Regions from separate parts of the Chelatococcus sp. XZ-Ab1 genome, predicted to be linked through region 3. Evidence: predicted binding sites of a transcription regulator. Region 3 holds the regulator's gene; each other region holds the start of a gene.

The links. The regulator LexA, encoded in region 3, represses DNA repair genes until DNA is damaged. The targets are predictions, from matches to a motif close to TGTTCNNNNTGTGTTCNG.
Region 1: a site for LexA is predicted at 3,123-3,140, ahead of P2T65_RS06025 (YifB family Mg chelatase-like AAA ATPase). Genes of this name have one in related genera too.
Region 2: a site for LexA is predicted at 3,287-3,304, ahead of rmuC (DNA recombination protein RmuC). Genes of this name have one in related genera too.

The regions. Positions count from the first base shown of each region.
Region 1 covers NZ_JARKII010000003.1:20,753-26,778, forward strand. The annotation lists gene P2T65_RS06020 (ATP-binding protein) at 1-1,439, opposite strand, end outside; gene P2T65_RS06025 (YifB family Mg chelatase-like AAA ATPase) at 1,534-3,072, opposite strand; gene P2T65_RS06030 (hypothetical protein) at 3,283-4,095, shown strand; gene mutS (DNA mismatch repair protein MutS) at 4,096-6,026, opposite strand, start outside.
Region 2 covers NZ_JARKII010000009.1:91,746-97,771, reverse strand. The annotation lists gene P2T65_RS14685 (hypothetical protein) at 170-754, shown strand; gene truA (tRNA pseudouridine(38-40) synthase TruA) at 758-1,501, opposite strand; gene fmt (methionyl-tRNA formyltransferase) at 1,504-2,436, opposite strand; gene P2T65_RS14670 (peptide deformylase) at 2,710-3,228, opposite strand; gene rmuC (DNA recombination protein RmuC) at 3,337-4,506, shown strand; gene P2T65_RS14660 (ribokinase) at 4,686-5,594, opposite strand; gene upp (uracil phosphoribosyltransferase) at 5,603-6,026, opposite strand, start outside.
Region 3 covers NZ_JARKII010000004.1:53,262-59,287, forward strand. The annotation lists gene P2T65_RS08020 (ComEC/Rec2 family competence protein) at 1-2,053, shown strand, start outside; gene lexA (transcriptional repressor LexA) at 2,031-2,729, opposite strand; gene glp (gephyrin-like molybdotransferase Glp) at 2,844-4,055, opposite strand; gene moaC (cyclic pyranopterin monophosphate synthase MoaC) at 4,066-4,569, opposite strand; gene trpC (indole-3-glycerol phosphate synthase TrpC) at 4,566-5,372, opposite strand; gene trpD (anthranilate phosphoribosyltransferase) at 5,380-6,026, opposite strand, start outside.

The sequences.
Region 1 (6,026 bases), on a different contig from region 3:
AGTGCGCAGTCGGTGAGGACGACGTCATAGCTGCCGGCTGTCATCGCCGCGCTCGCGGCTTCTTCGCTTTCGCAGATCTCGGCGCTCGCCCCGGCCGCGGTGAGCCGACGGGCGATGAAGGGCGCCTCGAAGGGCGAGTGGGCGATGATGAGCACGCGCTTGCCGGAAAGATCGACCTGGGTCGGCGGCGGCAGCGCGGTGCGGCTGTCGCCGCCGACACTCGCGAGAGCGATGGTGAAGCGAAAGGTGGCGCCGCGGCCCTCCTCGCTCTCGACGGTGATGGTGCCGCCCATGCGCTCGACGATGTGCCGGCAGATGGCGAGGCCGAGGCCGGTGCCGCCATGGCGGCGGCTCGCCGTGTCGTCCACCTGCTCGAACTCGCGGAAGACGGCGTCCTGGCGGCTCTTGGGGATGCCGGGACCGGTGTCGGCGACGCTGAAGGCAATGAGTCCGTCGGACTCGACCTCGATGCTGACTCCGACGCCACCCTGGTCGGTGAACTTCACCGCATTGCCGGCGAGGTTCATCAGCACCTGGCGCAGGCGATCGCGGTCGCCCATGACGAGCGACGGTAGGTCGGGTGCAACGAAGCTCGCGATCTCGATACCCTTGCCCTGAGCCCGCGGGGCCAGAAGCTCGACGACGTTCTCGACAAGGCTGCGCAGGTCGAACGGCTCCTGCACGAGGGCGATCTTGCCGGCCTCGATCTTGGAGAAGTCGAGGATGTCGTCGATGAGCGACAGCAGCACCTCGCCGGAGGTCTTGACGGCGCGCACATAGGTCGCTTGCTCGGGATCGAGGCGCGTGTCGGCGAGCAGATCGGCCATGCCGAGAATGCCGTTGAGCGGCGTGCGCACCTCGTGGCTGACGGTGGCGAGGAAGCGGGACTTGGCCTCGCTCGCCGCCTCGGCGCGGTGGCGTGCGTCGAGCAGGTCGTGTTCGGCCGCGACGCGGCTCGTCACGTCGCGGCCGACGCGCTGACGCTCGGCGCCGCTGTCGCCGATGGCGAGGGTCTCAATCCACGAGATCCAGACGATGCCGCTGCCGAACTCGATGGCCTCGTCGAAGATGCGCGCACCTGTCGTCGACAGGCGTACGTCGCTGATCTCGCGCACCACCGGTTGCCAGTGGCTGCCGATGAGTTCCTCGCGCGCCCGGCCGGCGAGGCGGGCGAAGGCGTCGTTGCAGTAGATGATGCGCCCGTCCTGGGCGCGGCGCACGATGACGTCGCCCTGGGCTTCGACCAGGCTGCGATAATGCTCGCGGCTTTCGGACAGTTCCCACACCGAATCGTGCAGCGTCTCGATCTCCGCTTCGAGCCGGTCGATCTGGGAAAGAAGCGTCCGCCGACGCCGGGCGATGAGCCAAACCACGGTCGCGACAGCGATCAGCGCGGCAGCGCCGGTCACGAGGTCATGAGAGGTGGTCAGAAGGTCCATCCGGCAGATCAGCTCAGCTTTTCGTTGCTGCGCAAACTCCCATGGAGGCGTTGAGATTGCGTTGGCAGGCGTGCTGAATCGCCCGTTAAGCCGTTCAGGCTGGTACGGCGAGCCGTTCGAGCGTCGTGCGGTAGGACAGCGCTTCGGCGAGATGCAGGCGCCCGACCCGTTCCTCGCCGTCGAGATCGGCGAGGGTGCGCGCCACCTTCAGCACTCGGTGATAGCCGCGGGCTGTGAGGCGCATGGCGTCGGCCGCTTCGCGAATGAGGGCAAGGCCGGCATCGTCCGACCGCGCCACCTCCTCGAGCACTGGCACGGGGCAGCGGGCATTGGTGGTGACCTCGGCGAGGCCGAGCGCGGAATAGCGGGCGCTCTGCACGGCACGGGCGCGCGCGACACGCTGCGCCACCTCCGCCGAGCCCTCGGTCGGGGGCGGCAGGATGAGATCCGCCGCCGTGACGGCCGGCACCTCGATGACAAGGTCGATGCGGTCGATCAGCGGACCGGACAGCCGCGCCTGGTACTGCGCCATGCAGCGCTCGTTGGGCGAGCGCCGGCAGGCGAAGCCGGGCTCGGTGGCGCGGCCGCAGCGGCAGGGGTTCATGGCGGCGACGAGCTGGAAGCGGGCCGGGTAGCTGACACGGTGGTTGGCGCGTGAGATCAGCACCTCGCCGGTTTCCAGCGGCTGGCGCAGGCTGTCGAGCACCTGGGGCTGGAACTCAGGCAATTCGTCGAGGAAGAGCACGCCGTGGTGGGCGAGCGAGACCTCGCCGGGCCGGGCCCTGAGACCGCCGCCCACGAGCGCGGCCATGGAGGCGGAATGATGAGGTGCGCGAAAGGGCCGGCGGTCCGTCAGGGCGCCCTCGGCGAGGAGGCCGGCGACGGACTGGATCATCGACACTTCGAGCAGCTCGGCCGGGGCGAGGGGCGGCAGGATCGAGGGCAGGCGCTGCGCCAGCATCGACTTGCCGGCGCCTGGCGGGCCGTTCATGAGCAGGTTGTGGCCGCCGGCGGCGGCGATTTCCAACGCCCGCTTGGCGCTTTCCTGGCCCTTGATGTCCCTCAGGTCCGGCAGGTCGGCGCCGGGGCGCGTCACCGCCGGCGCGGGTCGGGCCATGACCTGCGTGCCCTTGAAGTGGTTGGCGAGCTGGACGAGGGAGCGCGGGGCGAGGATGTCGAGATCGCCGCTCGCCCAGGAGGCCTCTGGGCCACAGGCGGCCGGGCAGATGAGGCCGTGCCCGCGCGCATTGGCGGCGATGGCGGCCGGCAGCACACCGGCGACGGCCGTGACGGACGCATCGAGCGCGAGCTCGCCAAGCACTGTATAGCCGGCAAGGGCATCCGCAGGCACCGCGCCGATGGCGGCCATCACGGCAAGCGCGATGGGCAGGTCGTAGTGCGAGCCCTCCTTGGGCAGGTCCGCCGGGGCGAGATTGACGGTGATGCGCTTGGCCGGCAAAGCGAGCCCCGCCGCCATCAGGGCCGAGCGCACGCGCTCGCGGCTCTCGGCCACCGCCTTGTCGGGCAGGCCGACGATGGTGAAGGCCACATTACCCGGCGCGATCTGCACCTGCACGTCGACGGCGCGTGCCTCAATGCCCTCGAACGCGACCGTCGCAACCCTCGCCACCATGCTCTTTCCCCCGGCCCGGGCGCACCTTAGCGGCGATCGCCGGTCCGCTCAAGAACAGGAAGGGAACAAAAGCCGGCGCGATTGCGGCGGATATCCGCGTTCGGCGACGGCAGGGCAGGGTTGCAAAGACGTCGTGGGCCTCGCCGGCCGCAACGCGCTATGCCCTTGTCCGGCGGCTGCTGCGCGCCGTCGGGAATGAAGGTCCGGGACATGGAATTCGATGCCGCGCTCCTGGCGCTGCCGGTCAAGATGGTGCTCGTCGCCGCGATCGTTGTCTCGGGCTCGCTCGCGGCGCAGAAGGCGGGGCCCTTCGTCGGCGGCCTGATCGCGACGCTGCCGATCTCCGCCGGCCCGGCCTATGTCGTGCTCGCCATGGACCACGGCCCGGCCTTCATCGCCGAGAGCGCGGTCGGCAGCGTCAGCATCAACGCCGCCACGGTGATCTTCGCCATGACCTATGCGGTGCTCGCCCGGCGTGGCGCGGGCGGGCTCGGCAGCATCGCCGGGGCGATCGGCGTGTGGCTCCTCGCCGCCCTCGCCATCCGCACGATGACGCCGCCGCTGTGGTTCGGCCTGCTTGTCAATGCCGCGGCCCTTGCCGTGGGGGTGCCGCTGGCGCGGCGCTTCTCGCGGGTCGTGATTCCGGCCTCGGATGGTCCCCGTCCGGTCGACCTGATGCTGCGCGCGCTCGCCGTCGCGACGCTCGTCGGCGTTCTCAGCGTCGTCAGCTGGCATATCGGGGCGGTCGCCTCGGGCATTCTCGCCCTCTTCCCCATCGTCATCTCGAGTATTCTCGTTGTGACTCACCGGGCCATCGGCGGGCCGGCGGCCGGTGCCGTCGCGGCGAGCAGCGTCTACGGACTTGCCGGCTTCGCCGCCGCGCTGACGGCGGTGCACCTTGCCGCCGTGCCGCTCGGATCGACCGCTGCACTGCTGATCGGCCTCGCCATCTGCGTTGCCTGGAACGGCATGCTCTTCACGCTGCGGCTGAGGCGGCTGCGCCGGGTCGCGGCAGCGGCCTGACTAGTGACGGTCGCGTTCGGCCCGCAGAGCCTTGAGGCCGTAGAGCGCCTCGAGCGCCTCGCGGGGTGACATCTCGTCCGGATCGATGCCGTCGAGTGCTTCGCCAAGCGCGTCTTTCTGCGGTGCCGCGGCGGCAGGGCGCGGCGGCATCGCGGCGAAGAGCGGCAGGTCGTCGACGAGGGTGGCGACGGGCTTTTCCCGTTCGGTCTTCTCCAGCTCATCGAGGATGGCGCGGGCGCGAGCGATGACCGGGGGCGGCAGGCCGGCGAGCTTGGCCACCTGGATGCCGTAGGAGCGGTCGGCTGCACCGGGGACGACCTCGTGCAGGAAGACGACGTCGCCTTTCCATTCGCTTACCCGCACGGTCGCGTTCTCCACACGGGGCATACGTTCGGCAAGGGCGGTGAGCTCATGATAGTGGGTGGCAAACAGCGACCGGCAGCGGTTGACCTCGTGCAGGTGCTCGATCGCCGCCCAGGCGATGGACAGACCGTCGAAGGTCGCGGTGCCGCGGCCGATCTCGTCGAGGATGACGAGCGCACGCTCGCCCGCCTGGTTGAGGATGGCCGCGGTCTCGATCATCTCGACCATGAAGGTCGAGCGGCCGCGGGCGAGGTCGTCGGCGGCGCCGACGCGCGAGAACAGCTTGTCGACGATGCCGATATGGGCCCGCGCCGCCGGCACGAAGGCACCCATCTGGGCGAGCACGACGATGAGAGCGTTCTGGCGCAGGAAGGTCGACTTGCCGGCCATGTTGGGGCCGGTGACGAGGGTGATGCGGCCGGCCTTCTCGCCCTCGGGTGGCGAAAGCGCGCAGTCGTTGGCGACGAAGGTCTGGCCCGCGCGCTTCAGCGCCGCCTCGACCACCGGATGGCGCCCGGCGGCGATGGAGAAGGCGAGGCTGTCGTCGACGGTGGGGCGCGTCCAGCCGAGGTCGTCGGCAAGAAGCGCGAGCGCCGCCGTGACATCGACGACGGAGAGCGCCTCGGCAGCACGCTTGATGGCCTCGCCCGCCCCGATCACGGCATCGCCGAGCCGCTCGAAGACGGCAAGCTCGATGCCGAGCGCGCGTTCCGCCGCCGAGGCGATGCGGGCCTCAAGCTCGCCGAGCTCGGTCGTGGAGAAACGCATGGCCCCCGCCATGGTCTGGCGGTGCACAAAGGTCGCGTTGTGCGGCGGCTTGACGAGGTCCTCGCCGATGGCGGGTGGCACCTCGACGAAATAGCCGATGACATTGTTGTGTTTGACCTTCAGCGTCCGGCAGCCGGTCTCGTTGACGTAGCGGGCCTGCAGCGCGGCGATAAAGCGGCGCGAATCGACCTGCAGCACGCGCGCCTCGTCCAGCGCCCCGTCGTAGCCCTCGCGCACGAAGCCGCCGTCGCGCTTCAGGAGCGGCAGTTCATCGGCGAGGGCGGCGGAGAGGTTTTCGGCGAGGCCCGGCGCGACGCCACGCATCGCTTCGGCAGCGGCCGCCAATTCCGGAGGTGGGGCGGCGCTGGCGAGGAGGGACGCGACCGCTTCCGCCGCCGCGAGCCCGTCGCGCACGGCGGCGAGGTCGCGCGGGCCGCCGCGGCCGAGCGTCAGGCGCGACAGGGCACGGGCGATGTCGGGCACCGCGGAGAGAGCCTGGCGCAGGCGCTCGCGCAGCGGCCGTTCGCCGAGGAGGAAGGCCACGGCGTCGTGACGGGCGCGGATCGCGGCGACGCTCGTCAGCGGGCTCGCGAGACGCTCGGCGAGGAGACGCCCGCCGCCCGGCGTCACCGTGCGGTCGATGGTCGAAACGAGACTGCCGCTCCGTTCGCCCGAGAGGGTGCGCATCAGTTCGAGATTGGCGCGCGTCGCCGCATCGATGGAGAGCGTGCCGGAAACGTCCTCGCGTAGCGGAGGCGACAGCGCAGGGCGGGCGGCAAGCTGCGTGCGCTCGACATAGG
Region 2 (6,026 bases), on a different contig from region 3:
GCTTGGCTCTTGCCCCGGCTCGCCACCAGACGTGAAGCGGCAAAGCGCGACGCTTCCCTGTTGTCATGGCCGCGCCTGTCGCGGGCATGACGGCTGAGCGGGACGCGCCACCTCTAGACAAAAGGCCTACGACTTTCGTATTATATGCAACGCAACATCCGAGGCTGACATGCTCATCACGGCCGACGAGGTGGCCCGCTCGCTACGCGGCTGCTGGCAGGTCCTGAACCGCAGCAAGGGCGCGCTCGAAACCTTCGACGTCAGCTTCACCGGCTTCTGGCACTCGTTCCTCGCCATGGCGCTCGCCGCGCCAGCCTTCGTCGTCGGCGTCGCCGCCGCCCGCTTCACCCGCTCCGGCCCGGACTGGATGCACGACGGCGGGCTCTTCGACATGCCCGACATCCTGTTCGCCCAGGCGCTCGTCATCGCCTCGGCCTGGCTGCTCTTTCCGCTGCTGATGCTCGGCTTCGTGCGGCTCATGGGGCTCGAGCGGCGCTATGTCGGCTATATCGTCGCCTACAACTGGTCGAACGTGGCGGCCCTTCTCCTGCTCGCCCTACCGCCGGCGCTGCATGTGCTGGGCCTCGCCACGGCGGGCCTGGCCGTGTTCTACGCCCTCGCCTTCGGCTTCATCGTCTTCTATTTCCGCTGGGTCCTCGCCCGGATCGCGCTCGGCATCTCCGCGGGCCTTGCCGGCTTCATCGTCGCCATGGACATCGCCACCTTCGTGCTGGTGCGCACTTTCGTCGGCTGACGATCAGTAATCGACGCCGACGAGATACAGCCCGCACGCCGGCGCCATCGGCCCGCACGCCTTGCGGTTGCGCGCCTGAAGGGCGCGGCGCACGTCCTCCGGCCGCCACTTGCCAGCACCCACGCGCTCCAGCGTGCCGACCATCGAGCGCACCTGGTGGTGCAGAAAGGAGCGCGCCGAGGCCTCGATGCGGATCTCGTCGCCGAGGCGGCTGACATCGAGCCGGTCGAGCGTGCGCACGGGACCGGATGCCTGACATTCCGCGGCACGAAAGGTCGTGAAATCGTGTCGGCCGACGAGGTGCTGCGCCGCCTCGTGCATCGCCGCAGCGTCGAGCGGCCCGGGCACATGCCAGACGAGGCGCGCATCGAGCACCGGCTGCGGCCGTCGGTTGAGGATGCGGTAGAGATAGTGCCGCTTCACGGCGGAGCGGCGGGCATCGAAATCCGCCGGCACCTCGGCGGCAAGGAGCACCGCTGCCGCATCGCCCATGAGCTTCAGATGCGCATTCGTCGCATCGCGCAGCGTATCCGTGCGCCACGGCCGGGAGAGGTCGAAATGCACCACCTGGCCGATGGCATGCACGCCGGCATCGGTGCGCCCGGCGCATTGCACACGCGGGCTTTCGCCGCAGAAGCGGGCGAGCGCCTCTTCCAGCGCCTGCTGCACTGAGCGCCCCGTCTCCTGCCACTGCCAGCCGACATAGGGACTGCCGTCATATTCGACGATGAGCCTGTAGCGCGGCATGATCACGCCAGTACGGTGCCTGGCGCGAGACGGGCGCCACGCAGAAACTCCTCGCCGCTCGTCACGTCGCGCCCGGCGCGCTGCACCTGCAGAAGCTCGACGGCGCCCTCGCCGCAGGCGACGACAAGCCCGCCCGCAAGCAATTTGCCCGGCGGCCCGGCGCCGTCAGCGCGGCGCGTGCGCAGCACCTTCACGCGCTCGGCCCCCTTGCCGAGGTCGACCATGAGAAAGGCGCCGGGAAAGGGCGACAGGCCGCGCACCAGGTTGTGCACCTCGCCGGCCGGACGCGACCAGTCGATGCGCGCCTCCTCGTTGGTGATCTTGGCGGCATAGGCGACACCCTCAGCGGCCTGCGGCACGAAGGAGAGCGCATCGCGTGAAAGCGCCGCGAGCGCGCGCACCATCAGGTCGGCGCCGAGCACGGCAAGCCGGTCGTGCAGCTCACCGGCCGTCATGTCCGGAGCGATGGCAATCCGCTCCACCATCGCGACAGGCCCGGTATCGAGCCCCTCCTCCATCTTCATGACGGCAACACCAGTCTCGGCATCGCCTGCCATCACGGCGCGCTGGATGGGAGCGGCGCCACGCCAGCGCGGTAGCAGCGAGGCATGCAGGTTGAGGCAGCCGAGCCTCGGCGCCTCCAGCACCGGCACGGGCAGGATGAGGCCATAGGCGACGACCACCGCGACATCGGCCGCCAGCGAACGCAAGGTCTCCTGTTCCTCCGGGCCGCGCAGACTCCTGGGCGTATAGACGGGGATGGCGAAACGCTCGGCCATCTCGTGCACCGGCGAGCGCTTCTCGCCCATGCCGCGCCCGGCCCTGGCCGGCGCGCGGGTGTAGACGGCGACGACTTCGTGGCCCTGGCCGACGATTTCGGCGAGCGTCGGCACGGCGAAATCGGGCGTGCCCATGAAAACGATGCGCAGCGACATGGCACCTGCCGGATGTGGGGCGGCGAGCGGCGCCGCAAGCGCCCTTCCCTAAACGCCTGCGGCAGGCAAGGGCAAGCCCCATGCTCCGCGGCCGCCGCACTCTGCTGCCGCTCACAGCCGAAAGCCGCCGTTGCCGACAGAAACAGGATCTGCGCGATGGCCCGCCTTCCACCCGTCATGGCCGGGCGCGTCTCGGCCATCCACGCCCTCAACGTTGCGCAATGAGGCGTCGATGCCCGCGGCTGGGGCGGGCATGACGGGCAATGGTGCTGATTACCCTGCCGCCTCGCGCCGGGCCACCTTGGAGAACTTCTTCATCACGCGGTCGCGCTTGAGCTTCGACAGGTGATCGAGGAAGAGAATCCCGTCGAGATGGTCGATCTCGTGCTGCAGGCAGGTGGCGAGCAGCCCGTCCGCCTCGATCTCCTGCGCCTTGCCGTCCAGGTCGACATAGCGAACCCGCACGCGCGCCGGCCGCTCCACCTCCTCATAATATTCGGGGATGGAAAGGCAGCCTTCCTCGTAGGTGCTCGTCTCTTCCGAGGACCACACGATCTGCGGGTTGATGAACACCATCGGGCGCTTGTCCTCGCCCTCGCGCGAGACGTCGAGCACGAGGATGCGCTTCATGACGCCGATCTGCACGGCCGCGAGGCCGATACCCGGCGCGTCATACATCGTCTCCAGCATGTCGTCGGCCAACTGGCGGATCTCGTCCGTAACCGCCTCGACGGGTGCGGACGGCTGCTTCAGGCGGGGATCGGGAATGACGATGATGCGACGGATGGTCATGGCACACGCTGGGTTGGAAACACAGGCGACATAATCATTCCCGTCGCGCCGGTCAACGTGTTCCGCTTTCGTTCGCATCGGGCGCACGAATCAGCTAGCGTTGGGTGCATGAACGACATCGCCCTCACCATCGGCGCTCACGCCTTCACCTATGCCCAGGTGGCGCTCGGCTTCGCGCTCGCCGTCATCCTGCTGCTCGCGCTGCTCGCCCGCAGCACCGCCCGAGCGGGGCGCGAGCGCTCGCTGGAGGCGGCCGCCGCGGCGGAACGTGCGCGCGAGTTCGACGACAAGGTGGCGGAGATGACGCGCCTGCAGGCGGAGATGCAGGGTCGCATGCAGACGATGGCCGAGATCTTCGGCACCCGCCAGGCGGATCTCGCGCGCCTCTTGAGCGAGCGGCTCGACGGCCTGCAGCACCGGGTCGGCCAGGGGCTGGAGACGACGGCCCGCCAGACGAGCGAGAACATCGCCCGCCTCAACGAGCGCCTCGCCGTCATCGACGCCGCGCAGAAGAACCTCACCGATCTCACCGGCGAGGTGGTCGGCCTCAAGGACATCCTAGCCAACAAGCAGGCGCGCGGCGCCTACGGCCAGGGACGGATGGAGGCGATCATCCGCGACGGCCTGCCGGCGGGTGCCTATACCTTCCAGGCGACGCTGTCGAACCGTACGCGGCCGGACTGCCTCGTGCACCTGCCGGGCGACCATCCGCTCGTCATCGACGCCAAGTTCCCGCTCGAGGGCTTTTCGGCCTTTCGCGAAGCCAAAAGCGAGGAGGCGCGTCGGCAGGCCGGCCAGCGCGTGAAGGCGGATGTCGCGACCCACGTGCGCGACATCGCCGAGAAATACCTCATCCCCGGCGAGACGCAGGACATGGCGCTGCTCTTCGTGCCGTCCGAGGCCATCTATGCCGACCTGCATGAATATTTCGACGACGTGGTGCAGCGCGCACACCGTGCGCGCGTCGTGGTCGTCTCTCCCTCGCTCCTGGCGCTCGCCATCCAAGTGATGCAGACGTTGGTGCGCGACGCACGCATGCGCGAGGAGGCGCAGAAGATCCAGGTGGAGGTGCGGCGTCTGCTCGACGACGTGAAGCGCCTGAGCGACCGAGTGGAAAGGCTCGATACCCACTTCCGCCAGGCCCAGGAGGATGTGGGCCAGATCCGCATCTCGACCGACAAGATCGTCAAGCGCGGCGAGCGCATCGACGCCCTCGAGTTCGACGATGCCGAGCAGCCGCGCCCGGCCATTGCCAGCCCCGTCAGGGCGGCGGAATAGGGCACCGTTCGATAAGCGGTGCACCGGCCCATCGGGGGTCTCTTTGCGTTTCCGCCGCTCCGTCATGGCCGGCGCGTCCCGGCCATCCACGCCCTTGCGTTGCGCGATGTTCGGCGCGGCGCGGATGCCCGCGACAAGCGGGGGCATGACAGCCCATGGAAGCCGCCGGCCTCACATCCTCAAACGAACTGCCCCGCCACCAGCGCCTCGATCGCCGCCTTGTCCGGAATGCTCGGCTGCGCGCCGGCCTTCGTGCAGGCGAGGCTGCCGGCGGCAACGCCACGTTGCAAGGCTCCGGTGAAGCCGTAGCCACCGGCGAGCGCTGCGGCGAAAGCGCCGCAGAACGTATCGCCCGCCGCCGTCGTGTCGACCACCGCGACGGGCGGCGCCGGCACGGCCCGGCGCACCCCGCCCGTCCAGGCGACGAGCCCTTCGGCTCCGAGCGTCACGATGGCCGCGATGCCGTGGCGGGCGTCGATCACGCGGGCGATGGCATCCGGGTTGCCTTCCGCGATGCCAAGGGCGTCGGCCATGACCCGCGCCTCGTGCTCGTTCATGACAAGGATGTCGAGGAGGGCCACGAGTTCCGGGTCCGGCCGTCCTGCCGGGGCGAGGTTGAGCATGACGCGCGCGCCATGAGCCTTGGCGATGCGCGCGGCGGCGATGCACTCGGCTTCCGGCACCTCGCGTTGCAGGAGCAGGATCGCTCCGTCCTCCCAGGCAATCCCGGCGAGCGTCTCGGCGCGTGCATGGCCATTGGCGCCGGCCGCGACGACGATGGCGTTCTCGCCCGCCGCATCCACCGTGATGAAGGCAGCGCCCGTCGGCTCATCGAGACGCGCGACAAGGGAGAGATCGACACCCTCGGCGGAGAGGAGGCCGAGCGCCGCCTTGGCGAGCCCGTCATGCCCGACCGCCCCGGCCATGATCACCCGCGCGCCCGCCCGGGCGGCGGCGAGCGCCTGGTTGGCACCCTTTCCCCCGGGGTGCACGGCATAACCGGGACCGATCACGGTCTCGCCCGGCGCCGGAATGTGCCCGACGCGCGTGACGAGATCGGCGTTGAGCGAACCGAAGACGACGATCATGGCTGCAGTCACTTGGTGCCGTACATGCGGTCGCCGGCATCGCCGAGACCCGGCATGATGTAGCCGTGGTCGTTCAGTCGCTGGTCGATGGCCGCTGTCCAGATCGGCACGTCCGGATGCTCTCCACGCAGCTTCTCGATACCCTCCGGAGCGGCCAGCAGACAGACGAAACGCATCTCCTTGGCACCGCGCTCCTTCAACCGGTCGATGGCGGCCACGGCGGAATTGGCCGTCGCCAGCATCGGGTCCATGACGATGACGAGACGCTCGGCGAGATTGGCCGGGGCCTTGAAGTAATATTCGACGGCCGTCAGCGTCTCGGGATCGCGGTAGAGACCAATGTGAGCGACACGCGCGGAGGGCACGAGATCGAGCATGCCGTCGAGGAATCCGACGCCGGCGCGCAGGATGGGCGCGAAGACGAGTTTCTTG
Region 3 (6,026 bases):
TGTCGTCGCCCTCGCCATCGCCGTCGGATTGGCAGCCGTTTCGCGACATCATGTGACTTTCGTCGCGGCGGTTGCCGCCGCCTTTCTCTTCGCCGGCTTCCTCGCCGGTGCGGCACGGACGGCGCGCGTGGAGGCGCCGGTGCTCGCACGCGTGACCATCGCGCCGCTCACCGGCTTCGTCGAAAGCGTGGAGGAGCGGCCTCAGGGGCCGCGGGCCGTCGTGCGGGTCGAGACGCTCGGCAACCTCGGCGACGGCGAGCGCCCGGCGCGTGTGCGGGTGTCGATGCGCGAGCCGGCCCGGCTGCGCGCCGGCGATTTCATCGAGGCCACCGCTCGCCTGATGCCGCCGCCCGGGGCGGCCTGGCCGGGCGGCTACGATTTCACGCGCGACGCCTTCTTCCGCGGCATCGGCGCCGTCGGCTCGCTTGTGGGGCGTGTGGAAATCAGTGCCCCGCCGCGCGTGCCGGACTGGCGCCTGGCCCTTGCAACATGGCTTGACGAGGCGCGTAATGCGCTGACGACGCGCATCGCCCGTGCCGCCGGCGGGCAGGAGGGGGCGGTCTCGGCTGCGCTCGTCACCGGCAAGCGCGGCCTCATCACCGAGGATACCAACGAGGCCCTGCGCGCCGCCGGCCTCTATCACATCGTGTCGATCTCCGGTCTGCACATGGCGCTCGCCGCCGGCACGGTGTTCTGGGCCGTGCGCGCGCTCCTCGCGCTCTTTCCGGCCATCGCCCTCACGTGGCCGATCAAGAAGATCGCCGCCGCGACGGCCATGGCGGGGGCCGTGGGCTACTGCCTGTTCTCGGGTGCTGACGTCGCCACCCAGCGGGCGCTGATCATGACACTGACCATGCTCGGCGCCATTCTCGCCGACCGGCCGGCGCTCTCGATGCGCAATCTCGCGTTCGCCGCCATCTTGTGTCTCGCCCTCGAGCCGGAGGCAGTGCTCGGGCCGAGCTTCCAGATGTCGTTCTCGGCAGTGGCCTGTCTCGTGGCGCTCGCGGAATGGCAGGCGGCCCGTCCGGGCAGGGGCGAGGCGTCGCTCGGTCCGGTCGCGCGCGCCCTGTGCCATGCGTGGCGATGGACCGTCACCCTCGTCGTCACGACCCTGGTCGCCTCCCTGGCGACAGGGGCCTATGGCGCCTATCACTTCCAGACGGCGATGCCGCTGAGCGTGGTGGGCAACGGCATCGCGCTGCCCTTCGTCTCCTTCATCGTCATGCCGGCGGCTGTGCTCGGGGTTCTGCTCAACCCCTTCGGCCTCGACGCGCCCATCTGGTGGCTGATGGGGCAGGGCACGGCCATCGTGCTCGCGGTCTCCCACGCCATGCAGGACTGGCGCCTGTCCGTGATGGCGATACCGGCCTTTCCGGGCAGCGCGCTCATCCTCTTCTCGCTGGCGCTGCTTGTGCTGACCATCTGCATCTCGCCGCTGCGCTGGCTCGCCGCCGTGCCCGCGGCCGCCGCCCTCGCCATCGCCGCGGGAGCGGCGCGGCCGGACATCTTCGTCGACCGCAACGGTGCGAGCGCGGCCGTCCGGGGTGTCGAGGGGCGTCTCGCCGTGCTCGGCCGCGCCTCGTCCTTCGTCGTCGCCCAATGGCTGCGCGCAGACGGCGATGCGAGGCAGCCGGGCGACGAAAGCCTCAAAAGCGGAGTCTTCTGCGACCGCGACGGCTGCACCATGCAGGCGGTCGACGGCCGCATGGTCGCCCTGGTGCGCCGCCCCTCGGCCTTCGTCGAGGACTGCCGGCGGGCCGACATCCTCGTCACTGCGCTCACCGTCCCGCCCGGCTGTGCAGCGCCCGTGGTCATCGACCGCACGAAGCTGCGCGAGAACGGCGCAATGGCCGTCATCCTCGGGAATGGCGGCAGCGATCGGCTCATCGGCCAGTTGCCCTCCGACGAGCGCCGCGCCTGGATGCAGGCGCTTCCTTCACGACCGTTGTCCACGGCGGCCGGCGCCGCGACGGGCCGGCCATCGCCCGCGTCAGCCGATGAGACGGGCGGGGAGGATCAGGAGCCCGACGTCAGTAGCGACGCAGCAGATTGACGAGCTTGCCCTGGATGCGCACCCGGTCGGGGCCGAGCACGCGCGTCTCGTAGGCCGGGTTGGCCGCCTCGAGCGCGATGGAGGAGCCGCGGCGCCTCAGGCGCTTCAGCGTTGCCTCCTCGTCATCGATCAGGGCGACGACGATATCCCCTGTATTCGCCGTATCCTGCTTGCGGATGACGACCGTATCGCCATCCAGGATGCCGGCCTCGATCATCGAATCGCCGCGCACCTCGAGCGCGAAGTGCTCGCCGCTGCCCAGCATGTCCGGCGGCAGCGAGACGGTGTGGCTGCGGCTCTGGATGGCGGAAATGGGCGTGCCGGCAGCAATCCGGCCCATGACAGGAATCGCAACTGTCTGGACAGCGGGTTCGACCGCCTGAGGCGCCGGCGCGCGCACCTTGCCAAGCCCGCCCTCGACCACGCTCGGGTTGAAGCGCCCGCGCGGGGCTGCGGCGACGCCGTCGGGCAGGCGCAGCACCTCGAGCGCCCGGGCGCGGTTCGGAAGCCGGCGAATGAAGCCGCGCTCCTCCAGCGCCACGATGAGGCGATGGATACCGGATTTCGACTTAAGATCGAGGGCTTCCTTCATCTCGTCGAAGGACGGCGGCACGCCGGTCTCACGCAGGCGTTCGTGGATGAAACGCAGGAGTTCGTGCTGTTTGCGCGTCAGCATGGCCGGCGATCTCGCTCCCCCTCGTCGAATCGCATTGTCGATGCGAGTCGAAAACAAATCATGAACGAGATTAGACGTTCCCGGTGTGTTCCGCAAGTTCGACCGAGGCGAAGCTCAGAGCCGGATGATGCGGCAGGGTTCGCCCGCCCGGGCGGCGGGGGCATGGGGCGCACGCACGACGAGCGCCTCGGCCTCCGCCATGAGGCGCAGCATGGAGCTGTCCTGGCGCGGGAAGGGGCTGGCGACGAGGGTGCCGTCGTCGGCCGCCGCGAGGCGGGCGCGCAGATAGTCCTGCCGCTCGTCATTGGCCGGCAAATCGCTGCCGAGCCGGGCCGGCAGGGTCGCGATTTCGGCCGCATCCGGATCGCCGCTCAGCGCCCGCACGAGCGGCGCGAGGAAGATGAGCGCGCACACGATGCTGGAGACGGGATTGCCCGGCAGGCCGAGCACGGTCATGGCGCTGAGGCGCCCGTACATCAGGGGCTTGCCCGGGCGCATGGCGATGCGCCAGAAGCCGAGCTGCCATCCCTGCGCCGAAAGGGCGCGCTGCACGAGATCGTGATCGCCCACCGAGGCGCCGCCGAGTGTCACGAGCACGTCGGCCCGGGCCTCCTTGGCCGCATCGATCGCGGCAGAGAGCGCGGCGAGATCGTCACCGGCGATGCCGAGGTCGATGGCTTCGGCCCCGGCCCGTTCGGCGATGGCCGCAACGGCATAGGTGTTGGAGGCGACGATTTGATCGGGTCGGCTCGGTTCGCCGGGGCGGACGAGTTCGTCTCCGGTTGCCAGAATGGCAACGCGCGGCCGCCGCACCACTGGCAGCGCCGCATGGCCCATGGCCGCGGCGAGCGCAACTGCCGAGGGGGCGAGTTGCCGGCCGGCCTGCAGCAGGATCTCGCCTTCGCGAAAATCGAGCCCGGCCTCGCGCACGAAGCGCCCGGCCGCCACGGTCGACAGCGCTTCGATTTGGTCGCCGTTGGCGCGGGCATTCTCCTGAATCAGGATGGCGTCGGCGCCCGCCGGCAGGGGCGCGCCGGTGAAGATGCGCACGCATTCGCCGGGCCGGATCGCGCCCGCAAAGGCATGCCCGGCGGCACTGGTGCCGATCAGCGAGAGGCGCGCGGGAACGGCCGTGACATCGGCGGCACGCACGGCATAGCCGTCCATCGCGGAGGCGACGAAAGGTGGCTGGGTGCGCAGGGAGGCAAGGTCGACGGCCAACGTGCGGCCGGCGGCCCTGTGCAGCGGCACGGTCTCGTGCTCGCGAACGGGGCTCGCGCCGGCGAGGATGCCGGCGAGCGCATCGGCGACCGGCGTCAGGGCCAAGCTGGCCTCCTCATGCCATCTTCTCCGCGTCCGGCCGGTCGTCGGCGCGGAAATCGCCGGACTTGCCGCCGCTCTTGGCGAGGAGGCGGATGCCCTCGATGCGCATGGCCCGGTCTGCGGCCTTCACCATGTCGTAGATGGTGAGGCAGGCGACGGAGACGGCGGTCAGCGCCTCCATCTCGACGCCGGTCTGACCCGTGACGCGCGCCTCGCCCGTCACGCGTACGCCCGGAAGCGCCTCGTCGATGGTGCAGTCGACCTTCACCTTGGTCAGGTTCAGCGGATGGCAGAGGGGGATGAGCTCATGGGTCCGCTTCGCCGCCATGATGCCGGCGATGCGGGCCGTAGCCAGCACGTCGCCCTTCTTGGCTTCGCCCGAGCGGATGAGGGCGAGCGTCTCCGGCAGCATGACGACATGGCCCTCCGCCTGCGCGATACGCTGCGTCACGGCCTTGTCGCCCACGTCGACCATGTTGGCCTTGCCCGAGGCGTCGACGTGCGTGAGCCGCGTCATGCCGCTGCAGCCTCGCCGAAGAGGAGGGCGCGGGTCGCGGCCGTCACGTCCGTCTGGCGCATCAGGCTTTCGCCGACGAGGAAGGTGCGGATGCCGACGCCCGCGAGCCGCGCGATGTCGGCATGGGTGAAGATGCCGCTCTCGCCGACGACGATGTGGCCGGAGGGGATGCGCGGCGCCAGCGCCTCGCTGACGGCGAGCGACGTCTCGAAGGTGCGTAGGTCGCGGTTGTTGATGCCGATCATGCGCACACCGAGGGCCAGCGCGCGGTCGAGTTCCTCGGCATCGTGGACCTCGACGAGGACGTCCATGGCGAGTTCCTTGGCAGTGCCGACGAGGGCGCGCGCCTCTTCGTCGCTGATGGAGGCCATGATGACGAGGATGCAGTCGGCGCGCCACGTGCGCGCTTCGTAGACCTGATAGGGCTCGAACAGGAAGTCCTTGCGCAGGGCGGGCAGGCCGGAGGCCGCGCGCGCCGCGCCGAGATAGTCCGGATGGCCCTGGAAGGAGGGGCCGTCCGTCAACACCGACAGGCAGCTCGCGCCGCCGTCCGCATAGGCCTTCGCCAGCGCCGGCGGGTCGAAATCGGCGCGGATGAGGCCCTTCGACGGGCTCGCCTTCTTGATCTCCGCGATGAGGGCCGGCCGGTCCTCGGCCAGATGGGCCTCGACGGCGGCGAGGAACGGGCGCGGGGCCGGGGCGGCATGGGCGAGGCGCACCATCTCCTCGTGCGGGATGCGCGCCTTTGCCGCCGCGATCTCGCGGCGCTTGTAGGCTTCGATCTTCGCCAGAATGTCGCTCATGGGGCCCTCACGCATTCGACGCGGCAACGAGCCGTTCGAGCGTAGCGCGTGCGGCGCCGCTGTCGAGGGCGGCCTCGGCGGCGGCAACGCCCTCCTTGAGGTCGGCGGCCTTGCCGGCGACCACGAGGCCGGCGGCGGCATTGAGGACGGCGATGTCGCGGTAGGGCGTCTTCTCCCCGGCGAGCACGGCGCGCAGCGCGGCCGCATTATGCTCGGCCTCGCCGCCGCGCAGGTCGGCGATCGACGCCCGGGCAAGCCCGACATCCTCCGGCGTGACGGTGAAGCGGCGGATGCGCCCATCCTCCAGCGCCACCACCGAGGTCGGCCCGGTGGTCGTCATCTCGTCGAGCCCGTCCGATCCGTGCACGGCCCAGACACGCTGTGCGCCGAGGGCGGCGAGCACCTCGACGAGCGGCTCGAGCCAGCTCTCGGAATAGACGCCGAGCAACTGGCGGCGCACGCCGGCCGGATTGGCGAGCGGCCCGATGAGGTTGAAGACGGTGCGGGTGCCGAGCTCGACGCGCACCGGCGCCACATGGCGCATGGAGGCGTGGTGAGCGGGCGCGAACATGAAGCCGACACCCGCCGCGGCAAGGCAGCGCTCGATACCAGCCGGGTCGAGGCCCACCTTGACGTCGAGTGCGGCGAGCACAT